Regions from separate parts of the Paenibacillus sp. JT22N1 genome, predicted to be linked through region 1. Evidence: riboswitches for the same ligand, from Rfam matches in the RefSeq annotation. Region 1 holds a riboswitch; each other region holds the start of a gene.
What was found. Region 1 has a riboswitch for cyclic di-AMP ahead of AC58UU_RS21640 (CAP domain-containing protein). Riboswitches for the same ligand answer to the same signal wherever they lie in the genome.

Region 1 (5,140 bases):
AGCTCACGGATTTTTGATTCACCAGTTCTTGTCGCCGATTTCCAATCTCCGCAACGACGCGTATGGTGGATCGCCTCTAGGCAGGGCGAAATTTTTGCAAGACACACTTGCCGCAATCCGCTCCGAAACCGGCCGTAATTATCCGGTTATCGTGCGGATCTCCTCGACAGATTACGTCGATGGCGGCCTAAATCCACAGGATCTTGCGCTGATGCTCAAACCACTCGCCGCGGACAATCTTCTTGACGCGATTGACGTATCATCTGGCGGCCTGCTGCCCATCCAGCCAACGGATACACATCCAGGCTACCAACTGCCTGACGCAGCCGTCATTAAGCAGCATTTAGACGTTCCAGTCATCGCCGTCGGCAAAATCTATACCCGCAGCTTTGCGGACCGCATCATCGGGGACGGGCTAGCGGATGCCGTAGCAATAGGGCGACCGCTGCTGGAGGACCCCGATTTCGCGCTGAAAATGATTGGCCGAATGGACTTTTTTTAACAAGCCCATTTAATAGAAAAGAGGAGCTGCTGAGAAGCAAGCTCCTTTACTAACGTTGCATGCTATCTCAATCAAGAATACTCATAATTTGCTTTTTGTGGTGATCATCGTGCTCAGTAAATTCTTGAATTATGTATACCAGTGAATATGGCGTACCTGTTCTAGGACAATTTGACACACCGTTTGCTGATACTTCTAACAGTAATTCCTCTGATTTCATGCTCTTTAATATATCGATCAGTTTCATTCTGTCGCTTGAGAATTCTTGAAGAAGTTGATCTTTCGAAATACCCGAATTTGCGTATTGATATGCTTTACTGTTGAATGAGTTGAAATCGGGAAACTCCATTCCTTTGCCCTCCCTGATGGAAGGAATGACAACATTCATTAAATGAAGATCCCAATTTCTAAGATGTGCGATGATTCCGGCTATCGATGCTTTTCCTACTGTAATTGGGCTGTGCCAATCTTTATCACTTAGTTGATGCAAAATATTTGTCCATTTACAAAACTGTTCGTATTCACTAATTGTGCTGCTGCGTAAATCCATGAGATCACCTCTTAGTCATAATGGATAGATCATAGCACACATCTACGAACTAGAACACACATTCGCACTATTGCTCACCTGTTAATGGAAACATTCATTTACCATTACATAAAAAATGATCAGACAGCCATGGCCATCTGCTCATTTTAGTATTCAACTATAGTTCTCAGATGAACATCTATTTTGGTCTTCACTCAATAGATTGCGTTTGCCCCAGAGTTCTGCCTTTTCTGAATCGCGTGCATTCCCATGATCACCGCGACAAGTTCGTAAGTATCCAAATTTTCGCATTGATTCTTCAGAAGAAAAGCGCCTGAAGAAAACCATCCGTTTACTTGTTCGAAACGGGCAACAAGCGCGCCGGATTCATCAGATATCTCATATTCTTTTGAAAATACTGGGGATATAATCTCGTAGTTACCCCGCCCTTTGGTTTCATATGTGAATTTTTTGGTGAAAAACGCAATTCTGCTTCTCAACACACCTAATTGTCCACCATCTGCACCCGTAACCTCCCATTTGCTTGAGAAGATCGGAAAACTTCCTTTGCACAACAGTTGGCCATTCTGCCCATACACCTCGATCGCAGATCCAAAAGAGCTTTTCAAATCAAGATGACCGACGGTTTCTTCCTGTTCACCTAGAATCTCAGTAACACCGGTATTAAAAAAATTATCCCGAAAATATAGATTCATTCACTCGCCTCCCTTTGATATTTATACGATGCAGAGGATGTAGAGTTACACATATTCCCAGTTATTTTCCAAATATCGTTCGGTCATTCCCTTTTGTGATCAATTGACTTCAATATGTTCGAGATGATTGTTCCCCATCCAAGACTGAGGATAGCATAGTGTTTTATTAGCAAAATAAAGCGCAGTTGCACGCCTTGCAACAAAAAAACCAGCAACAAAAAGTTGCTGGTTTTTCTTGAAATATTCTGCAGACATACGTTAGTGCGTTAATTGCTAATGAATTCCTGTACCCATTCGCCGTTAAAATAGGCAACACCAATTTGGGTGAAGTTGGGGCTAAGAATGTTTTGACGATGACCCGTGCTGTTCATCCAAGCTTCCATGACAGCTTCAGGCGTTTGTTGACCTTTTGCAATGTTTTCACCTGCGTATGAATAGCGAATGCCGTATGTGCTCATCATATCAAAAGGCGACCCATAAGTCGGCGAGGTATGATCGAAATAACCATTGTTGTACATATCCTTCGCTTTGTCCAAAGCCATGGCGGTAAGTGCGCTATTGCTGGTTAATGGACGCAATCCAGCCTTTGATCGTTCTTGGTTAACTAAGTTAACGACTTGGTTAGCAAAAGTTGTTTGAGATGGCGCAGTCGTAACTGGCGTTTTAGTACCAGCATTTGTGTTCGTGCTGCCAGGAATGTTGAGGCTCATACCAGACCAAATCACGTTCGGATTGGCAACTTGAGGGTTTGCCTTAATAAGCGAAGATAGGCTTATGCCATACTTCTGGGATATTAACCACATTGTATCATTACCTGATACCGTATGGGTTGCTGGTGCGGCCATTGCCGCACTCGAACCTACGAGAACGCTCAAACCTATTGCGCCGGTAACCACAAGCTTTTTGTAACGTTTCAAAATAAACCTCTCCTTTTGCGGCCTGCGAGGTTAGCTGTCGGATTCGGATCAAAGAGTAATCACCCGGCCGCTGACGCGGCTTCACCCCAAATAATGGGTCCCCCGTGCTTCACATGAAGCTTCGGCCTTCTGAGTTATTTGATCCATATGGATCTCACAAATTGTAACATGTGAAATCATAGAGAACATGACTCAAAATTTTCCAGAAATATTTTGCAAGCGGTATCAGCCGTCACTTCTTGACCAAAATATTAACTAAGAAAATATCTCAATTCCTTGAAATTCCGTTGAAAACCACATTCAATCCCAAATTCGTGGCCGATCGATTCCAGCCGTTCGCATATAATCTAGCAGTTGCCCGGTGTGAACGGATTCGTGGTATGCGATCCTCATTAACATATCTCCTAAAGTTCGAACATACCCTACGTCACTTCGATTAATTTTAATATTTGACAAATCCTCAGGGGTGAACGTTTTAACGGTATTCAAGAATTGTTCTCTGTACACTTGTGCGAATATCAGTTCATCTTCCACCGAAGAAAATTCCCGATTGTCAAAAGGAGAATCGTATGAAGATAGACTTCCTCTGTTCAGTATTGCAAGATGATAATAATGCTCGCCGTCCAATATGTGCCGGATCATTTCTTTAATGTTTAAGGCTTGTGCATCAGGCCTCCAATCCAGCATAGTTAGAGGAATAACGTTCCAAACTTTAATACTTCTACGTCGGACTTCTTCCAAGTTCAATATAACAAGATCTGTTCCGTTAATGATTAACACTCCTTTAAACTTCTCAATAATTCATGCCTAGTTGTTTTATAATTGTCTGTATTTCCTTACGAACAAATATACAGTACATTTGTTCGTATGTAAATAATCCCTCATTTAATTAGTCTGCCAGGCTTTATGATAGTGGCGTTCCTAAGCTTCGGTACAAGTAAGTGGTATAAGTTCCCGATAAGCAATCCTATAAATAAGTACATCAAACCTCCAAAAATGCCATAAATAACTGCACCCACGATCGCACTAAGGAAGCCAAAAATAACTTGATCCTTATATTTAGCTGGTGAAGTAGGCGGATCTGTTAGCATAAAAAGAGCAAAGAAAAGAGAAGCATTGATAAAAGGTGATCGAAGTGCGTCAGTGGCGTCTCCGACATCAATAATCCCCATAATAAATAATAAGATGAAATACGTTCCTAGAAATGAAAAAACTTGTGGGAATTTGTTCACCCGGTTCGTCACAATGTATCCGCCAATTAATAGAAACACGACTGTCCATGTGGGAAGATCCCCGAATGCGCCCCACCAGCTTTGTCCTGTTCGAAAGAATAGGATGGACAGAAGCAGTCCGAAAGCCGCTGGATTGAAGATTGGTTTTTTCTTATGAACAAGTAAATGTTTGGACAAAATAGCGATAATGGAAGTTGCAGCAACAATATACCATGAGGAAGTTGTGCTTAAGATTAAAGCAATGATTAACCCTGTTATCACTGCACCATCCGGCATCATTCGCTTCTTTTTGGCAATGCGGGAACAAAGGATATCCACGGCTGTAGAAATTCCGACGGCAATAATGCCATTATAAATGCCCGTGAAATCTAATGACCATATGGCGGCAATTATTAGAAAGGCAACCATGGAAACTACGACATATCCCTTTGGTGTTTTAATCCATTGGTTAGCTGTCATTATAATTACCCCCTACACTATAAATTTGTAAATCGGATGTAATCAAGATTCCCTTGAGATCAAGTTGTTCTATTAACGTTCTCCCGCGGTCCAACCCCAATAAAAAGAAGGCCGTCGAAAAGGCGTCCGCCATCATAGCGTAAGGGGCGAAGACGCTGCAGCTGACCAATTCGCCCGGTGATTGTTTAGTTCTGGGGTCGATGATATGATGCATACCAACTTTTAATGCACACTTGCGCTCGTAACTTCCAGAGGTACAGACCGACTCATTCGATATTTCAACTGTGTGTATGATTTGTTCTTTATACTCGGGGTGCTGAATGCCAATTCTCCACTTGCTGCCGCTTTCGTCTACTCCCCCAGCATAGAGATCACCTCCGGCATTGACAACAAATCCTTCAAATTCTTTCAACTCATGAGCAGCCAAGTCGATGGCGAATCCCTTAGCCGCGGCACCTAAATCAATCACCAGCGGCTTCCGCAAATACAACGTACGATCCTGTTCATTTAAGATGATATCCCGATAGGTAGCGGAACCCGAAGAGGAACTTTGGATGGTCTCCCCAGTTAAATAATGCTGATTGAATCCCAGTTCTTCCATTGCTTTTCCCACCGTAGGATCAAATATGCCATTCGTCCATTTCGCCACCTCCAAAGCAAACTTCAAAGGCTCAAATAAAAACGGACTAATCCGAACTGGAGTTTTTATTACTCGGCATGCCTCCATCAATTCACTGTCCAGGCTGAAACGACTGCAGGCTTGTTCGACTTTCCGAAATGCCTCG
Region 2 (5,140 bases), on a different contig from region 1:
CTTGTTGACAGCGCCAGCGGCAAATTCGAAGTGGGGACCAGCTTCTTGCCGAAGCCGGCAGATGCGAAAGAAGGCGGTGTTATTGTCGGCGGAGCCAGCTTATGGGTCATGAATAACCGCCCAGATGATGAGCAAAAATCCACTTGGGATTTCATCAAATTTTTGACTACACCTAAGGAGCAGGCTTACTGGCACGTCAATACGGGGTACTTCCCGATTACCAAAAAAGCCTATGACGAAGACATTGTAAAGGAAAACCTGAAAAAATTCCCTCAGTTCCAGACAGCGATTGATCAACTGCACCAAACGAAGTTGAACACAGCAACGCAGGGCGCGGTAATGGGTGTATTCCCTGAAGCAAGACAAATTGTTGAAGGGGCGATCGAAGAAGTGCTCAACAACAAGAAGACTCCGAAGGAAGCATTGGATGCAGCGGAAAAAGAGATCACTTCGAAGATTCAAACTTACAACAAAACAGTCAAATAATGATATGAAAAGGCTTGAGTTCACTAGCCGGAAAGGAAACAGGAATGCTTAGTAATAAACCAATGATTATTGCACATCGTGGGGCCAAAGGAATGGCCCCAGAAAATACGCTCGCTGCCTTCAGGCTTGGGTTAAGCCAGGGATGCGAAGGGATTGAGCTTGACGTTCATTTGACCGCTGACGAGGAAATCGTCGTGTGCCATGATATGACGTTAAATCGGACTACAAACGGGAAAGGCCTGATAGCGGAGAAAAGCTTATCGGAAATCAAAACCTATGATGCGGGTCTTTGGTTTGGCGATGAGTTCAAAGGAGAGACCGTGCCTACTTTGGACGAAGTCTTTGATCTAGTACCCGATTCCATCATGATTAACGTGGAAATCAAATACTCCTATGATGGCAGAATGGAGCATAAGATAGTTGAATTTCTGCGCAGACGTAACCGTTTGAATAATGTCATCGTTTCATCTTTCGACCATAAGTGTGTCAGAAGGATCAAACAAATGGAATCGGAAGCCAAGATCGGTCTTTTGTATCAATCCAAATTGCTTGATCCTACCGCATACGCGCGCAGTTTTGATGTGGAGGTGTACTCGCTGCATCCTTACTTTCAAATGTTGGATGCCGAGGATATGCTAAAGGCGACAGAGAGCGGGCTTTATGTCTACCCTTATACGGCAAATGAAGTAAATGATCTGCTGCATCTAACTAGGCTTGGGGTTTCGGGTATTATTACGGACTTCCCTGGAAGATTAAAAGATTTGTTGCAAACGCAGGATTCCAAGTGAAAAATTTCTATGCGAAAAGCCCCGGTTTCCGGGGCTTTACCTTTCATTTTATCTTAGGAATGGGGACATGAAATGAGTCTTCTTGTTTTGGAGAAACTAGGGATGGCGCTGTTATTAGGTCTGTTGATCGGGATTGACCGTCAACTCAAGCATAAACCATTGGGTATGAAAACAAGTATGGTGATTTCGGTGGCGAGCTGCTTAATCACTATTGTATCGATAGGAGCTGTTCAAAAGTACTCCATCCCTGGATATACGAATATGGATCCTATGAGGCTAGCGGCTCAAATCATTAGCGGGGTAGGCTTTATTGGGGCTGGCGTTATTTTAAGACGAGGTAATGAAATTATTTCGGGACTTACGACCGCGGCATTGGTATGGGCGGCTTCCGCTCTTGGTATCGCAACGGGAGCAGGATTTTATCAAGAAGCGACTATAGCTGTTATTCTTATTATTTTCGCAATCAATCTGTTTCCGATCTTTATCAAGCTGCTTGGCCCACAAAAGCTGAGGGAGAAGGACTTGGCGATCAATATTATATTCAGTCCTGAAGGGGACATGTCCACGCTTATCGATCAAATCAGCGCAGAATACATGAAGGTGAAGCATATCAAAATCAAGGACTTGAACGAGAACCAACAAATTCAGTTGGTCATTTCCACGGCAGACAAACATCGTACGACAACGGTTTACACCAAAATCAAGAAGATCAAATATGTACTCGCTGCCGAAGTTGAAACGATAAGCAATTAATACGAGAGACTATACCATGGAAACTATTACCACTATACAATACTTGAAACTAATAGACTAACTATGCTAGTCTAAAATAGACAAAAAATGCCGAATCTCGGAGCAGCAAAAGCTCTGGTACGGGGGACTTCTTTACTTGGGGTGAATGAATGCTCAGCTGTTTAATAAACTGAGCGCGCTAGGGAAACCTCTTCCCGAACCCGTCAACTAACCTCGGAGGCTTCAAGGAGGAACAATTTTTGAAACTTTTTACCAAAAGCTTTATTTGTTCATGCGCACTTGTTTGTGCGGCAGTATCTCTGTTTTCAGCTCCCTCGGTTCAAGCCGCATCATCTACATCCACTGTGAAAGTCCAGGTCAACGATGAGTTGATTCAGTTCCCAGAAGTACAGCCATTTATTGACAACGCAGGAACGCTGCAAGTTCCTCTGCGAGTACTCTCTGAGAAATTGGGTTATCAAGTAGGCTGGGCGAAGCAAGAAAGCGACATCGTGGTCACGTTGAAGAACAAGCAGCAGACGATTCAACTGACAACCGACGAGAAGCAAGCGATTGTGAACAGCAAGAAGATTAGTCTGGAAAGCAGTCCAACGCTTTATCAAGGTAATACGTATGTACCCTTTCGTTTCATCACTGAAACATTCGGTTCTCCGATTGAGTGGAATGAAGCGAATCGTATCGCGATTGTGAATGTCGATGGCAAGTCGCACAAACCAGCCTGGATTGCACCGCCACCAGCACCAGCTCCAAAGGTAGCAGCGGTAGCTAAACCATCCGTGTCTGCTCAAATCGTGCAAACAGCAAATACGTTCATGGGGACGCCATACGTTTGGGGAGGCACAACACCCAGTGGGTTTGATTGCTCCGGATTTGTGCGCTATCTGTACGAAGCTAAAGGTATTGATCTACCCAGAACTTCAGTCCAAATGTACGATGAAGCAGGAACCAGGGTTATGGACTTGAAGGCTGGAGATCTTGTGTTTTTTGCTTCAGGCAGTGTAAATCATGTTGGTATTTATCTGGGAAATGATCAATTCATTTCGTCGACAACGTCTAGAGGCGTAAGGATAGATAGTCTCGCCAGTTCATACTGGGGATCTAGATATGTGGGAGCCAAAAGAGTTCTGTAAATAAGCCATGTGATGAAAAAGGATTAAATCATCGAACATTTGTTTTCTATGAATCTTTCGAATGAAAGCATAGAAGGCAGATGTTCTTTTTTTACGCGAAATATTGCGATTTTTATCGAAATTTTATGGTTTTTAGCCTATAATGAAGAAATGTTTGGAAGAAAGCAGGTGACACGAACGCATGCAATTAAGTGTCTGGAAAAGTTGGTTTTATAAAAAAAGACATTCGAATAATGCAAATAGCATGTATATCGTGGAAAAAGGTCCTGCCATACCAGAAGAGATTCGGGGAGTCATTGATCGATTTTTTCTTACGTATAATCATTTCAAAGGGGCAAGAAGTCTACAGACGGATACGTTTATAAAAGAAGTCTTTTACGCAACGAAACAGGATGCGAAGGATCAAAGGACAATTGAAGAGATGGAAGCCTATATTCAGCAGAAAAATGTGCATCGCTTGCGATTGAAATCCTTTGTTGTTGATGAGTATCTTAGTATCGGCGAGAAGGTTTGCATGATTGGTGTGACAAGGGAATTCAGTAATAATCAGAGAAATCGCGTACTTTATTTTCTAATAAAAGAGGATCAGTCTTGGCGCTTTCATCATATTGCTAGGTCTCACCATGGGAAAGTTCTAGATAAGTTTCAAGTGAATGAGCAAACGGGGTTCGTGGTTGGAAATGAAAAAGCCGCTCTCCTCTTTCTGACACACTCCGCGTCTGCCGATGCATCCACCTTTATATTGGGTGATTATGTGCATGTGGAAGGTTATTTGGAAGTGGAGAAAGAGGTGAGCAGCCAACTGTATTACCGAATCGTACGAATGAATCGCGTGCACTAAAAGCGAAGTGAGACCCGATAAAGCTGTGGATCCCACTGGATCTGTCCGCCTAAGGATTCAATAATAGCTCGTAAGGGCATATAAATATGACCATCTAGTATGGTAGGTGCTTCAGGGAGTACGACCGATTGCCCATTCACAGTCATCACGGAATGATCCGGCCGAAGCGCAAGATTAGTAGAACCATGATGAACAGTTAAGGTACGGGTTGTCCCGTTCCATTCGAATTTGGCACCGACTCTTTCTAGAATGCCCCGAAAGGGTACCATACTTGTTTCTTGCAATAAATACCCTCGGAACTCATTTACGAATTGTCCATTTACCTCTAATTGGATTTGTGGATGATCTAGACGTTCCACCACAAGTGCATTGCTCAGCGCCCGACCCGGACTTCGCAGCATGGAGCCGTTCGCATACAGAGATGAACTTGCACCACCATCCATATTCATCGCATCCGTTAAACCTAGCTTTAGAAGAACTTGGGCCATATCCGCCATCGTAGCTGCGGAGAGTGTCCCCATGACAAACTGATGGGAAGCGTCTAACCCAATGAAGCTGCGTACGTTCGCACTCGTTGTGATTTTGGGATCGGTAAAGCCATCCCGGTTGACATCCAAATCAAAAGCGCCATTCGTAAGCAGATGCGGTCCTGCTCCAATAGCAGCATCAACCGCTGTAAGCATGGCGCTTGCTCCGGTATCTTGATTATGGAGAGATGAAGTCAGCTTCACCGTATCGCCAATATGAATATTAGGCAGCACGTAGGTCTTATTGTTGGCACTATTTCCGAGTAGAAACACTTGCCCATCTTCGGGAATATCGACACTCTGCGTCGTAACGGCTGTAACTTTGCCCTCGCGGAGAACAACTTTGGTTGAGTTAGGAAAGTCGATCGTCGGCCCAAAAGCGCGCGTGTACCAGACGACTTGATCATTGGCGGAATCACCGTAATATTTGTTCACACCCCAAGCAGTGAATGTGTAGGCTTTGCTCTGATGAGTAACGCTTATTTGGTGTTCCGTTTGGATCCGTTGTAAGCTAGCGGTTTTGTCAGCGTGAACGAGAAAGGCAGGATTAATGCCTGAGTGCATGATTTCACCGGAGCCGATGAGCAAACCATTCGGGTAGCGCTGGGTATCATC
Region 3 (5,140 bases), on a different contig from region 1:
TCGGGCTGATGAACTCCCTTTGGGCGCTTATACTTCCGGGAGCCATCGATGTTTGGCTGATCGTGCTGCTGCTCAACTTCTTCCGAAGCATCCCGAAAGCGCTTGAAGAAGCGGCGTTAATTGATGGTGCGGGGCAGTTTAAAATTTTGATGCTTGTCTACATTCCGCTATCCCTACCGTCTATCGCCACACTCTCGCTGTTCAAAATGGTCGGTCACTGGAATTCTTGGTTCGACGGGCTAATCTATTTGAATAACATTCAAGATTATCCGCTGGCCACCTTCCTTCAGACGATCTTGATTCAACTCGATTCGACGCAGCTGTCTTCACTTGGACGGGAAATGGAGAACATATCAAATAACACAGTGAAGGCTGCACAAATCTTCATCGGTGCTCTGCCGATTCTCATCGTGTATCCGTTCCTGCAGAAATATTTCGTTAAAGGCATGGTTGTGGGGTCTATCAAGGAGTAAATGGCAGGAGAGATAAGGATTATGTCACCTCTTATGATTCGTCGTTACCAATTGAACTATTGTTTCCCGTTAACGCAATGAGAGTCAGTTTTATGTTAAAATGGTCTCATTTAAAAAAGACTGCCAAACTTGGGAATGGTGAAAATATGACAAGAAACGAATTGAGCAAAATAATTGAACGGCGTGAAGAAGGGCGAGCCAAACAAGATCAAGCGATCTTAAGTGAGGTTCGCGAGCAGTTATTAGAATTGCTATCCGATTACCCGGATGATGCAGAAATCAACTACCAAACCGGGATAGTGCATGACAACTCCGGCCTTGGACGTGAGGCTATTCCACATTATGAGCGGGCTCTTAAGTTAGGCCTATCTGGTTCTGACCTAGAAAGATGCCTAATGGGTCTGGGGAGTACATACCGCTACTGGGGGTACTACCAAAAAGCAGTTGAGACGTTGCGCAGAGGCGTGAGAGAATTTCCAGAGAATCGGGCAATTCAAGTGTTTCTCGCCATGGCTCTGTACAATAGCCAAAACTACAAAGAAAGTGTTGAACTGTTGATCACCAATTTAATGGAAACTACCTCAGACGAAAAACTTCATTATTTTAAACGCGGGATATTGGCTTACAACGAAGACCTTGATGAAACTGCTGGAAAAACATAACATTATTGTATAGAGTGATAGACCACTTACTAATGCAATACTAAAAAGCAGCTTCTTCACAGAGGCTGCTTTTTAGTATTGTTTTTTGAAGGACTTCCATAACATACATTCAAAAAGTTGGTTATGACGGGCTTAATGTAGAAGGTAGAAGTAGCAACCAACCGAAAAATATATAGAAACCTTCAACGAAGCTCATATAATACTACTTCTGATGTACTCTCTGAGACAAGGATACGGACCACCAAAAATATGAGCCATAGTTACGATAAATTTGTGATGTTCCTCCCAAATTTTTGGGGAAATGCCGACGCGATTGGCTAGTAATTGTTGAACCGCTAATTCACTTTCCGAACTTAGTTGGTTTAGCAAGTCATTGTTTTGTCCGACCGTTTTGCTTATTTCCAATAAAGCCTGTGTTTCGACACCTGATGGCCGATACGCCAAATTCGAAAATTGAATGTCAAACTCCTCCAGCCGTCGCTTTAAGTGAAGAATCTCATCTTGACGCTGTACAGAAGTGTTTGATCTTTTCAATTGAAAAAGCTTCTTCACCTCTTTGGTAACTCTCTTAATAAACATGTCTAATTCCTCCTTTTTTCTCTTGAACGAAAAAAGGAAGCGAGGGAATATAGTCCTAAAATATAAAGGACCCTTTTAATATTTCTATCATTTTCTTTCTACGCTGACGAAGTTAGCTGACGGATTCGGGTTGAAAGTTAACCCTAACACTTAAAAAGTGTACTCACCCCAGAAAACTTGGTTCCCCCGCTTCTTTAATCTAAAGAATTAAGCGTAGTATGATTCATTCTTATTTTATCAATTTACCCCAATACATAATTAGAAACAATAGTAATATTTACTTATATTTTTTATGTCATCAGTCTTGTACCTAGTAACGGAGCATGGATGTCATGTTATTTTATTTCATACCAAATGAACACTTGATTAACACAACAAAGTAAGCTTACATGACATGTAAATTTTAATTGCTCAATTGCCAAGGATAAGGTAAAACTATACTATTAGACATTTTTAACATAACTGATTGTGAAGGTGGATGAGATTGTGATTGTTCAAGTGGACAATGAGGTAGTTGCAAGGGAATATGTACACGTCGTATACGAAACCGTAGTCAAACGTAATCCTTATGAGTATGAGTTCCATCAAGCTGTGAAGGAGATTTTAGAGTCGCTGATCCCGGTTCTCTCAAAGCATCCGAAGTATATGAAATCAGGTATTCTTGAGCGGATCGTGGAACCAGAGCGCTTAATCACTTTCCGCGTGCCATGGGTAGATGACCAAGGGATTACGCAAGTTAATCGTGGTTTTCGTGTTCAATTTAACAGTGCGATTGGGCCGTACAAGGGTGGATTGCGTTTTCATCCCTCCGTTAATGCGAGCATTATTAAATTTCTTGGATTTGAACAAACGTTCAAAAACTCCCTTACAGGCCAGCCCATCGGCGGCGGTAAAGGCGGCTCCGATTTCGATCCTAAAGGAAAGTCCGATAATGAAATCATGCGCTTTACCCAAAGTTTCATGACAGAGCTCTATAAATATATGGGTCAAGATACCGACGTTCCGGCAGGAGACATTGGCGTAGGTGCACGCGAAATTGGTTACATGTTCGGTCAGTACAAGAGAATTCGCGGTGCTTACGAGGCTGGTGTACTGACAGGAAAAGGGATCATCTATGGAGGCAGCTTGGGACGTACCGAAGCGACTGGGTATGGATGTGTTTACTTTGTGAATGAAATGCTGCAATCCAAGGGCCTTAGCTTCGAGGGCAGCACCGTAGTAGTTTCCGGCTCCGGCAACGTGGCCATATATTCCATGCAAAAGGCGATACAATTAGGCGCCAAGGTCGTTGCTTGCAGCGACTCCAATGGCTATATCTATGATAAAAAAGGGATCTGCCTAGACACGATTCGACGGTTGAAGGAAGTTGAGAGAAAGAGAATCAGCGAGTATGTAAAGGAGCATCCGACAGCAACCTATCATGAGGGTTGTCACGACATATGGTCCGTTCCATGCGAAATTGCGCTTCCTAGCGCAACACAGAACGAGATTAATGAGGATGCGGCGAAGATCCTTGTAAGCAACGGAGTAATAGCGGTGGGGGAAGGCGCGAATATGCCATCTACCTTGGAAGCGATTGATGTATTCCTGCAGGCAGGTGTGCTATTTGGACCGGCCAAGGCAGCGAATGCAGGCGGCGTTGCAGTATCAGCGCTAGAAATGTCTCAAAACAGCATGAGGTACTCATGGCAATTCCATGAGGTAGACGATAAGCTCCATGCGATTATGAAAAATATTTACAAAAGCGCTGTCCAAGCGGCAGAGGAATACGGGCATCCGGGCAACCTTGTTGTAGGCGCCAATATTGCAGGCTTTACAAAAGTGGCCGACGCCATGATTGCTCAAGGTATTGTTTAAGGAAAACAGCAATTATCTAGAAAATTCGATTATGACAAGCGTCTATGCTCCGGTTCATTTCATCGGAATAAAGACGTTTGTTTTTTTTCATTACGATAAGACGACATTCTTTATTTCTTTCAAAGTGCAGCCTCTGTTCGTGGAGTGGAAAGTGGTCGGACATTGGGGGAGAGGATCCTTTATGCTGGTGCAAAACCTAGGTACAGTCATTATTATTTGTGCATCCTGCCTGTTACTTGAATGAACAAAAAAAGGAGATGCCATGAGGCAAGCTCCTTTCGCGACATAAAAGTGTAACTAAGCATCAGCAGCACAACGGAAACCTATATTTCCCGCAGAACTGTCAGGTGTATTCTTACTCCGTGCCGCCACACGATATCGATTGCAATAGGAGGCATGGCACAAGTACGAACCTCCCCTTAGAACCCTGTTGTCTCCAGATGGAGGGCCAATGGGGTTATCCTTTGCGCCATTGATATGATAGGTAGGGCTAAACCAATCCGAGCACCATTCCCACACATTACCAGCTACATTGTAAAGGCCATATCCGTTTGGTTCAAAAGATCTGGCAGGCGCCGTGCCCGCATATCCATCGCTAGCATGATTTTTCTCTGGGAACTTTCCTTGCCAAATATTGCACATATGCCGTCCGTCTGGCTTCAATATATCACCCCAAGGGTATCTCTTCTGCACCAGTCCGCCTCGGGCAGCAAACTCCCATTCAGCCTCTGTTAATAGTCTTTTCCCAGCCCATCGGCAATACGCAACTGCATCATTCCAGGATACATGGATGACCGGATGGTCCATCCGATCTTGGATCCCTGAATCAGGGCCTTCGGGGTGAAGCCAGTCAGTACCATGTACCACCCACCACCATGGTGTTTGTTGGGCCGAATTTTTCACTTGCAACGTAGTTGCTTCAGAAACAAAAAGATGAAAAACATAGGACCACCCAAAGGTTTCAGCTTCTGTTTGAAAGCCTGTATCCTCAACAAATCTCTTGAATTCTTCATTCGTTACCGTCGTAGCATCGATGTAAAATGGGTTAACAGAAATTTCTCTGACAGGCCCCTCGCCATCAGATGGGAATCCTTCTTGATCGTCGGTCCCCATTAAAAACTTCCCACCTGGTATATAAATCATACCTTCTGTTTGGCAATTTGACTTTGTTTGAGCCTGTGTATAATCTAGCAAACGTTCTGGACTTACGTCAGTTTGATGAATAGCGCTCCGACTTGCCGAGCAGCATGATGGTTTATTGGTATCTATTGGAGATCGCCCCTTTACTTTTATTTAAACGTAATTAACTGAACAAAGCAATATACTCGTAATTGGCATAGCCTTTTACCAAGATATTGCCAATAAATAATCCAACGAGGATTACGTACAAGGGATGAATCGGAAAAGACAATAAAATGATTAAAGTACTAAGCGAGGTAATCAAGGTTGTTTTATCAAAAATAGCTGATTTCCCCATATTATAAGCGGCTACATCAATGAGCCCAATAATTGCAGCATGAATGCCTACCAATGCAGCCTCTAACACCAATGTCACCAGGTGCGGAGCCT
Region 4 (5,140 bases), on a different contig from region 1:
GAATTTTATCGTAAATATGGCTGGGAAACATACGTGGATTATTTGAAATACGAAATTCCTGTAGATAAGCTTCCCAAGTTTCAAGCCGCAGAGGGCAGTTTAATCTTACGTGTACCCAAAAGCGAAGAGGTTTTGAATCCAATCTACGCTAAGTTTGCAAAAGCATACAATGGCATGATGGAGCGGGATGCTGACTGGTGGAATAATCGCTATATGAAATTTAAAAAGGGTACAGCTGCCGTATACACGAACGCTCAAGGGGAACAGCGGGGCTATGTATTTTACCAGGTAAAGGACTCGGTGGCGACCATCCATGAGTTGGTTTTTCTTGATGAGGAAGCAAGACGCGGTTTATGGAAATTCATTGCAGATCATGATTCGATGATCACCAAAGTTGAAGTGAAAGCACCTGTAGATGACCAGCTTCCGTTTCTGGTGCACGATCCAAAGTTCAAACAAGAGAAGATTACATATTTCTCGGCGAGAATTGTGGATGTAGAAGCTTTTCTGACGGAGTATGTGTTTGAAGCTCGCGATGCGGCGGAAACCATATATCTACATATTTCAGACAAGCATGCGGATTGGAACGAAGGTGTCTATCGGTTACAGTTTACCGACAATGGGAAGGCGGCCATCGTAGCGAAGTTATCTGAAGATGAAATACCTGCAGAGGAGCAGCTACTTAGCTGTAACATACAGACGTTGACAGCTTTATTCATGGGTTATCAGAAAGCAGGATTCATGGCCCGAATCGAGCGTCTTCAAGGGACTAATGAACTTATTAGCCGGTTGGAAGATGCCATTCCGCGGCGGACAACATATTTGGCAGATTTCTTTTAAAAGATAAAAAAAGACGGTACCTTTGGGAAAACCATAGGGCCGTCTTCAGTTACGAAATCATTTCGGCGAAGTTTCTCTGTCCATTAATACCGAATAAAGTGACTTGATCAAGGGGACCCTAATGGAAATCATTAACAGGAGGGTGTTTCCTTGTATCATTTGTATACTCATAATGATCTGGATGGAGTAGGCTGCGGTATAATAGCTCGATTAGCATTTGGTGAAAAGGTAGAAATTCGATATAACTCTGTCGGAGGGTTGAATCTACAAGTAAAACGCTTTTTGGAAAAACCAAGAAAAAAGAGCTATTTGTTTATTACGGACTTATCCGTGGATGAAACGAATGAACAAGGACTTAACGAGTTTGTGAAATCGGGCGGAAAAGTAAAACTGATTGATCATCATAAAACCTCGCTTCATTTAAACAAATATTCGTGGGGAATGGTTCAGATCGCGTATGAAAATGGAAAACTCGCTTCTGCAACTTCTCTATTTTATGAGTATCTGATCCAGAACGGATTGTTGAAGCCAATGAAGGGATTAGATGAATTCGTCGAATTGGTCCGTCAGTATGATACATGGGAATGGGAACAGAATGAATACATCAAGGCTAAGCGATTAAACGATCTCTTTTATCTAATTTCCATCGAAGAATTTGAGGAAAAAATGGTGGCTCGCATTCAGCAAAGCGAGCACTTTGCATTCGATCCCTTTGAAGAAAAAATTTTGGATATGGAAGAAGAAAAAATCGAACGCTATGTACGAAGAAAAAAGAGAGAAATCATCCACTCCCGAATAGATGATCATCATGTAGGGATCGTTCATGCGGAATCCTATCATTCTGAACTTGGAAACGATCTAGGCAAAGAAAATCCTCATCTGGATTACATCGCAATCATGAATATGGGCGGTAAAAAGATAAGCTTTCGAACGATTCACGATCACATCGACGTCTCGGAAATTGCGGGTCTTTATGGAGGAGGAGGCCATGCGAAAGCTTCCGGTTGCTCTATGACAGAAGAAGCCTATCTATGGTATGTAGCGAAGCCATTTCCGATGGAGCCCATTCGCGCTGATGCGAATAAAAATACATTTAACACGAAAAATTCTGTTTATGGATCACTTTATGAGAATAGAAATGAACAACAAGTGTTTATTTTTCCTTCTGAAGGCAGGTGGGAAGTCGATGTGGATGGGGTCGAATCCAACCAACACTTTTCTACTTTCGAAGAGGCGGAACGTTATGTCAAAAGGGATTATGCAGCTTGGTTAGTTCGGGACGAAACGTATGTTGCATTCCTAATGGAGCATATGGCGGCAAGAAAAACTAAAACCCTCGAGGGTAGTTCAGTCATATAAAGAGCAACGCCAATTCCAGATAACTGGGATAAAATGCAAGCCACCTTCTCATACTAACTATGAGACAATGGAGGTGAATGCTATGCCCAAAAATGACGCCGATCCCAAGCATGACCGCGAAGATAACAAAGCAGATAAGAAAAACAATCAGCAGAATAACGCTAATTTCATGGAAGAAGCTCAAACGCTATCGAGCAACGAGGCACCTGATTACGTCCCAAGTTTAAATGGTATCCCCAAAAATCAAGTTTAAGTAACTGCAGGCTGCTCTTCTCATCACTATATGATGGGAGAGCAGCTTTTCTGGTTTTTCCACCTTAAAATAAAAAAAGCTGATTTCTTGAGAAATAAATCTCAGAAACCAGCTTTTTTGTTTGGAGCCGTTTAATTGGATAGTTTGTACACTTTAATGGTTTGGATACCAAACTTCATCAAAGATTGCTTGGATCCTGGGATAAAGATATCAAGACGCTTGCCTTTGATTGCACCGCCTGTATCTGTTGCGTAAGCATACATGCCGCCTGCAGGTAAGCCGTTGAAATTATAACCTTCTATATAGAGCTTAGATCCTAGAGGAATCACTGTGGGATCTACAGCAACGGTTCCAATACCTAATGGATTACCCATATAATCAAAAGCTCCGTAGCCGCCATTCTCAGATGGATCTGCTGAATAGGCCGTGGATTGAAACAATTCATAATCTGGCGCATGCTTGTTGCCATCTTTACTTAGAATAGCTAATTTGCTGCTAGCATCCCACTGAACGGGAATATCGGATGCTTTGCTTAGAAAACGAAGAGGCACGTAAACGCGTCCATTTTGGAATTCCACATGTGTGTCCATCTCGACACGATTGCTATCGATTTCAGCTTCTTTTTGCCCCGATACTAAGGTGATCGAATGTTTGTTGTTATTTAGCGTGACTTTGATCTCATCGCCTTCTTTTTGCCACTTCACGTCATAACCTAGCTTTTCCGTTACGAAACGAATCGGTACTTGGGTAGCATGATTGTCATCCAGAAAAGGCTGAGCATCCGGAAATTGAACCAGTTCATCATTGACTTGAACTTTCACATCCATCTCAGCGGCATTCGCCGTAAATGGGGAAAGAAAGCCTCCTGCCAACACTGTTAAAGACACAGCAAGGCTAGTTAACCCTTTAGTAATTGTATGCAATTGGTAATCCTCCTTCATGAGCCTTCGAGGTTAGTTGACGGGTTCGGGAAGAAGGTTCTCCCTAGTCTGCTCCGATGAAGAGCAAATATTCACCCCATGTAAATCGTCCCCCGTACCGGCACTTTGTCTGTGCACCGGACTCGGCTTCAAATAGTTTAGCATTCGAGGCTCGGTGGGACAACGACCAAAATATGGATGGAGGTCGTAGTGCGTACTGGACTTAGGTCTAGGTACAAAAACAGTCGCGAGTCCGTTTTGACATATTTCCATTTCCGTTACGATAGAAGCATGAAGAATACGTGAAGGGCGGTAAGCAATATGAGTATGGATCGATCGAAAGGGTTGGCACTAGTTTTGATCACGGCAGGTTTACTTATTTGTCTGCATCAGCTGGGTGGTCATGTTCATTTAATGGGGTTTTTATTCCCGGCAGCTATGCTTGGGTTAGGTTATGTAGGCATTAAGAATGGGAAGAAAATTGGATGGTTTATCGCCGGTTCGGGCGGCTTGATATTGACCATTAAACTATCGGGCTTCATAGCGATTGCGTTCGCAGCATGTTTAGTGGTGTATGGTATTCATTTATTGAAGAAAAGAAATGAATTTTAAATCATAAGAAATTGGGGGTGTGACAACATGAGTATATTGGATCGCATTGGCAAGATGGCAGAAGCTGCATGGCAAGAAACGACCGGCAAACATGATCACCATGAACGGGGGAACAGCGTGATTGAGAAGCTGGAACAGCGCTATCAGGAGGCACTGCAGCGAACAATTGAGCTGCGAAGCCACAGTGTGAACGCGGAGGAGATGGCTCAGCTGCGCGGCGAGCAAGCCGAGTTGGCGATGCGCGCCGGCGATGAAGAGCTCGCGCGGCTAGCGCTGCAAGAGAAGCAGCGCGAGGAAGCCGCTTGCGAGCACTACCGCGCGCAGTACGCGAGCAGCCAGGACGTGTGCCTGGCGCTCGCGGATGAACTGCGCGGGCTGCGTGCAGGGCACGCAGCCGAGGGGGGGCAGCCGCCGAGCAGCGGGCTGCACGAGAAAGAGGCTCGCGACACTTGGCGCGAGCTGGAAGTGACCGGCCGCGAGCTCGGCCGGGAAGCGCTGCAGGGGCTCCGCGAAGCGGGCCGCCTGTCGCAAGAGACGCTGAAGGAAGCCGGCGGCAACCTTCAACAGGAACTGCGCGCGCTGCGCGGCAAGTTCCAGCAGGAGTGGCAGCAGCATCGCTCCAGCGATGACACCGACCCGCGCGGCAAGAAATAGCCGCGTGTTATCCCACCAGCGCCTAATAAGTAGGCGCAGATGGGCCTTTGACCTCCATGACTCATGCGGAAGCCTTGCCGCGCAAGGATTTGCATCTTGGAGGTCGTCCATTCTTATGGTATGCTAAGAATCTATATGAACTAATTAAAAGTCAGCCAGAGGAGGTGCAGCGATGGGAGAAGAAACTAAAAGCAACCGTAACCGCAATACAGCACTAGTGCTGATTGGAGCCGGTCTTTTTTTGCTTCTAGATCATACGATAGGCTTTTTCCCCATTCTTGCCATTATCCTCATCTTGCTAGGCATTCATCGGGTCCGTTCACGCAAAGAACGCAAAGGTTATGTACTGATCGGCGTAGGGGCAGTGATTTTATTCGGGGATCACATTACCATTGTGTTCTCTATTGTTTTAATTTCGCTAGGTTTGTTTTTCATACGATCTAAGCAAGTACACAAAGACGACACGTATATGCAAAAGCAGAAATTGGTGGATAGCGTCCGT

Region 2: it holds a riboswitch for cyclic di-AMP, as region 1 does, so the genes downstream of both, AC58UU_RS33130 (C40 family peptidase) here and AC58UU_RS21640 (CAP domain-containing protein) in region 1, are expected to answer to the same signal.
Region 3: it holds a riboswitch for cyclic di-AMP, as region 1 does, so the genes downstream of both, AC58UU_RS23110 (hypothetical protein) here and AC58UU_RS21640 (CAP domain-containing protein) in region 1, are expected to answer to the same signal.
Region 4: it holds a riboswitch for cyclic di-AMP, as region 1 does, so the genes downstream of both, AC58UU_RS20565 (stalk domain-containing protein) here and AC58UU_RS21640 (CAP domain-containing protein) in region 1, are expected to answer to the same signal.

The regions. Positions count from the first base shown of each region.
Region 1 covers NZ_JCAUAW010000011.1:175,910-181,049, reverse strand. Annotated here, with positions in the region: gene AC58UU_RS21655 (oxidoreductase) at 1-502, shown strand, start outside; gene AC58UU_RS21650 (DinB family protein) at 570-1,052, opposite strand; gene AC58UU_RS21645 (LURP-one-related/scramblase family protein) at 1,247-1,747, opposite strand; gene AC58UU_RS21640 (CAP domain-containing protein) at 2,014-2,664, opposite strand; cyclic di-AMP (ydaO/yuaA leader) riboswitch at 2,669-2,801, opposite strand; gene AC58UU_RS21635 (DinB family protein) at 2,965-3,435, opposite strand; gene AC58UU_RS21630 (RnfABCDGE type electron transport complex subunit D) at 3,546-4,355, opposite strand; gene AC58UU_RS21625 (FAD:protein FMN transferase) at 4,345-5,140, opposite strand, start outside.
Region 2 covers NZ_JCAUAW010000024.1:77,889-83,028, reverse strand. Annotated here, with positions in the region: gene AC58UU_RS33145 (ABC transporter substrate-binding protein) at 1-486, shown strand, start outside; gene AC58UU_RS33140 (glycerophosphodiester phosphodiesterase) at 531-1,274, shown strand; gene AC58UU_RS33135 (MgtC/SapB family protein) at 1,347-2,027, shown strand; cyclic di-AMP (ydaO/yuaA leader) riboswitch at 2,106-2,264, shown strand; gene AC58UU_RS33130 (C40 family peptidase) at 2,267-3,157, shown strand; gene AC58UU_RS33125 (hypothetical protein) at 3,339-3,998, shown strand; gene AC58UU_RS33120 (stalk domain-containing protein) at 3,995-5,140, opposite strand, start outside.
Region 3 covers NZ_JCAUAW010000012.1:144,923-150,062, forward strand. Annotated here, with positions in the region: gene AC58UU_RS23100 (carbohydrate ABC transporter permease) at 1-473, shown strand, start outside; gene AC58UU_RS23105 (tetratricopeptide repeat protein) at 566-1,135, shown strand; gene AC58UU_RS23110 (hypothetical protein) at 1,328-1,714, opposite strand; cyclic di-AMP (ydaO/yuaA leader) riboswitch at 1,802-1,938, opposite strand; gene gdhA (NADP-specific glutamate dehydrogenase) at 2,201-3,571, shown strand; gene AC58UU_RS23120 (hypothetical protein) at 3,564-3,815, shown strand; gene AC58UU_RS23125 (formylglycine-generating enzyme family protein) at 3,869-4,840, opposite strand; partial or broken gene AC58UU_RS23130 (chromate transporter) at 4,875-5,140, opposite strand, start outside.
Region 4 covers NZ_JCAUAW010000010.1:297,171-302,310, reverse strand. Annotated here, with positions in the region: gene AC58UU_RS20580 (GNAT family N-acetyltransferase) at 1-840, shown strand, start outside; gene AC58UU_RS20575 (DHH family phosphoesterase) at 991-2,199, shown strand; gene AC58UU_RS20570 (hypothetical protein) at 2,282-2,452, shown strand; gene AC58UU_RS20565 (stalk domain-containing protein) at 2,584-3,375, opposite strand; cyclic di-AMP (ydaO/yuaA leader) riboswitch at 3,380-3,531, opposite strand; gene AC58UU_RS20560 (LiaF transmembrane domain-containing protein) at 3,694-3,984, shown strand; gene AC58UU_RS20555 (PspA/IM30 family protein) at 4,012-4,638, shown strand; gene liaF (cell wall-active antibiotics response protein LiaF) at 4,811-5,140, shown strand, end outside.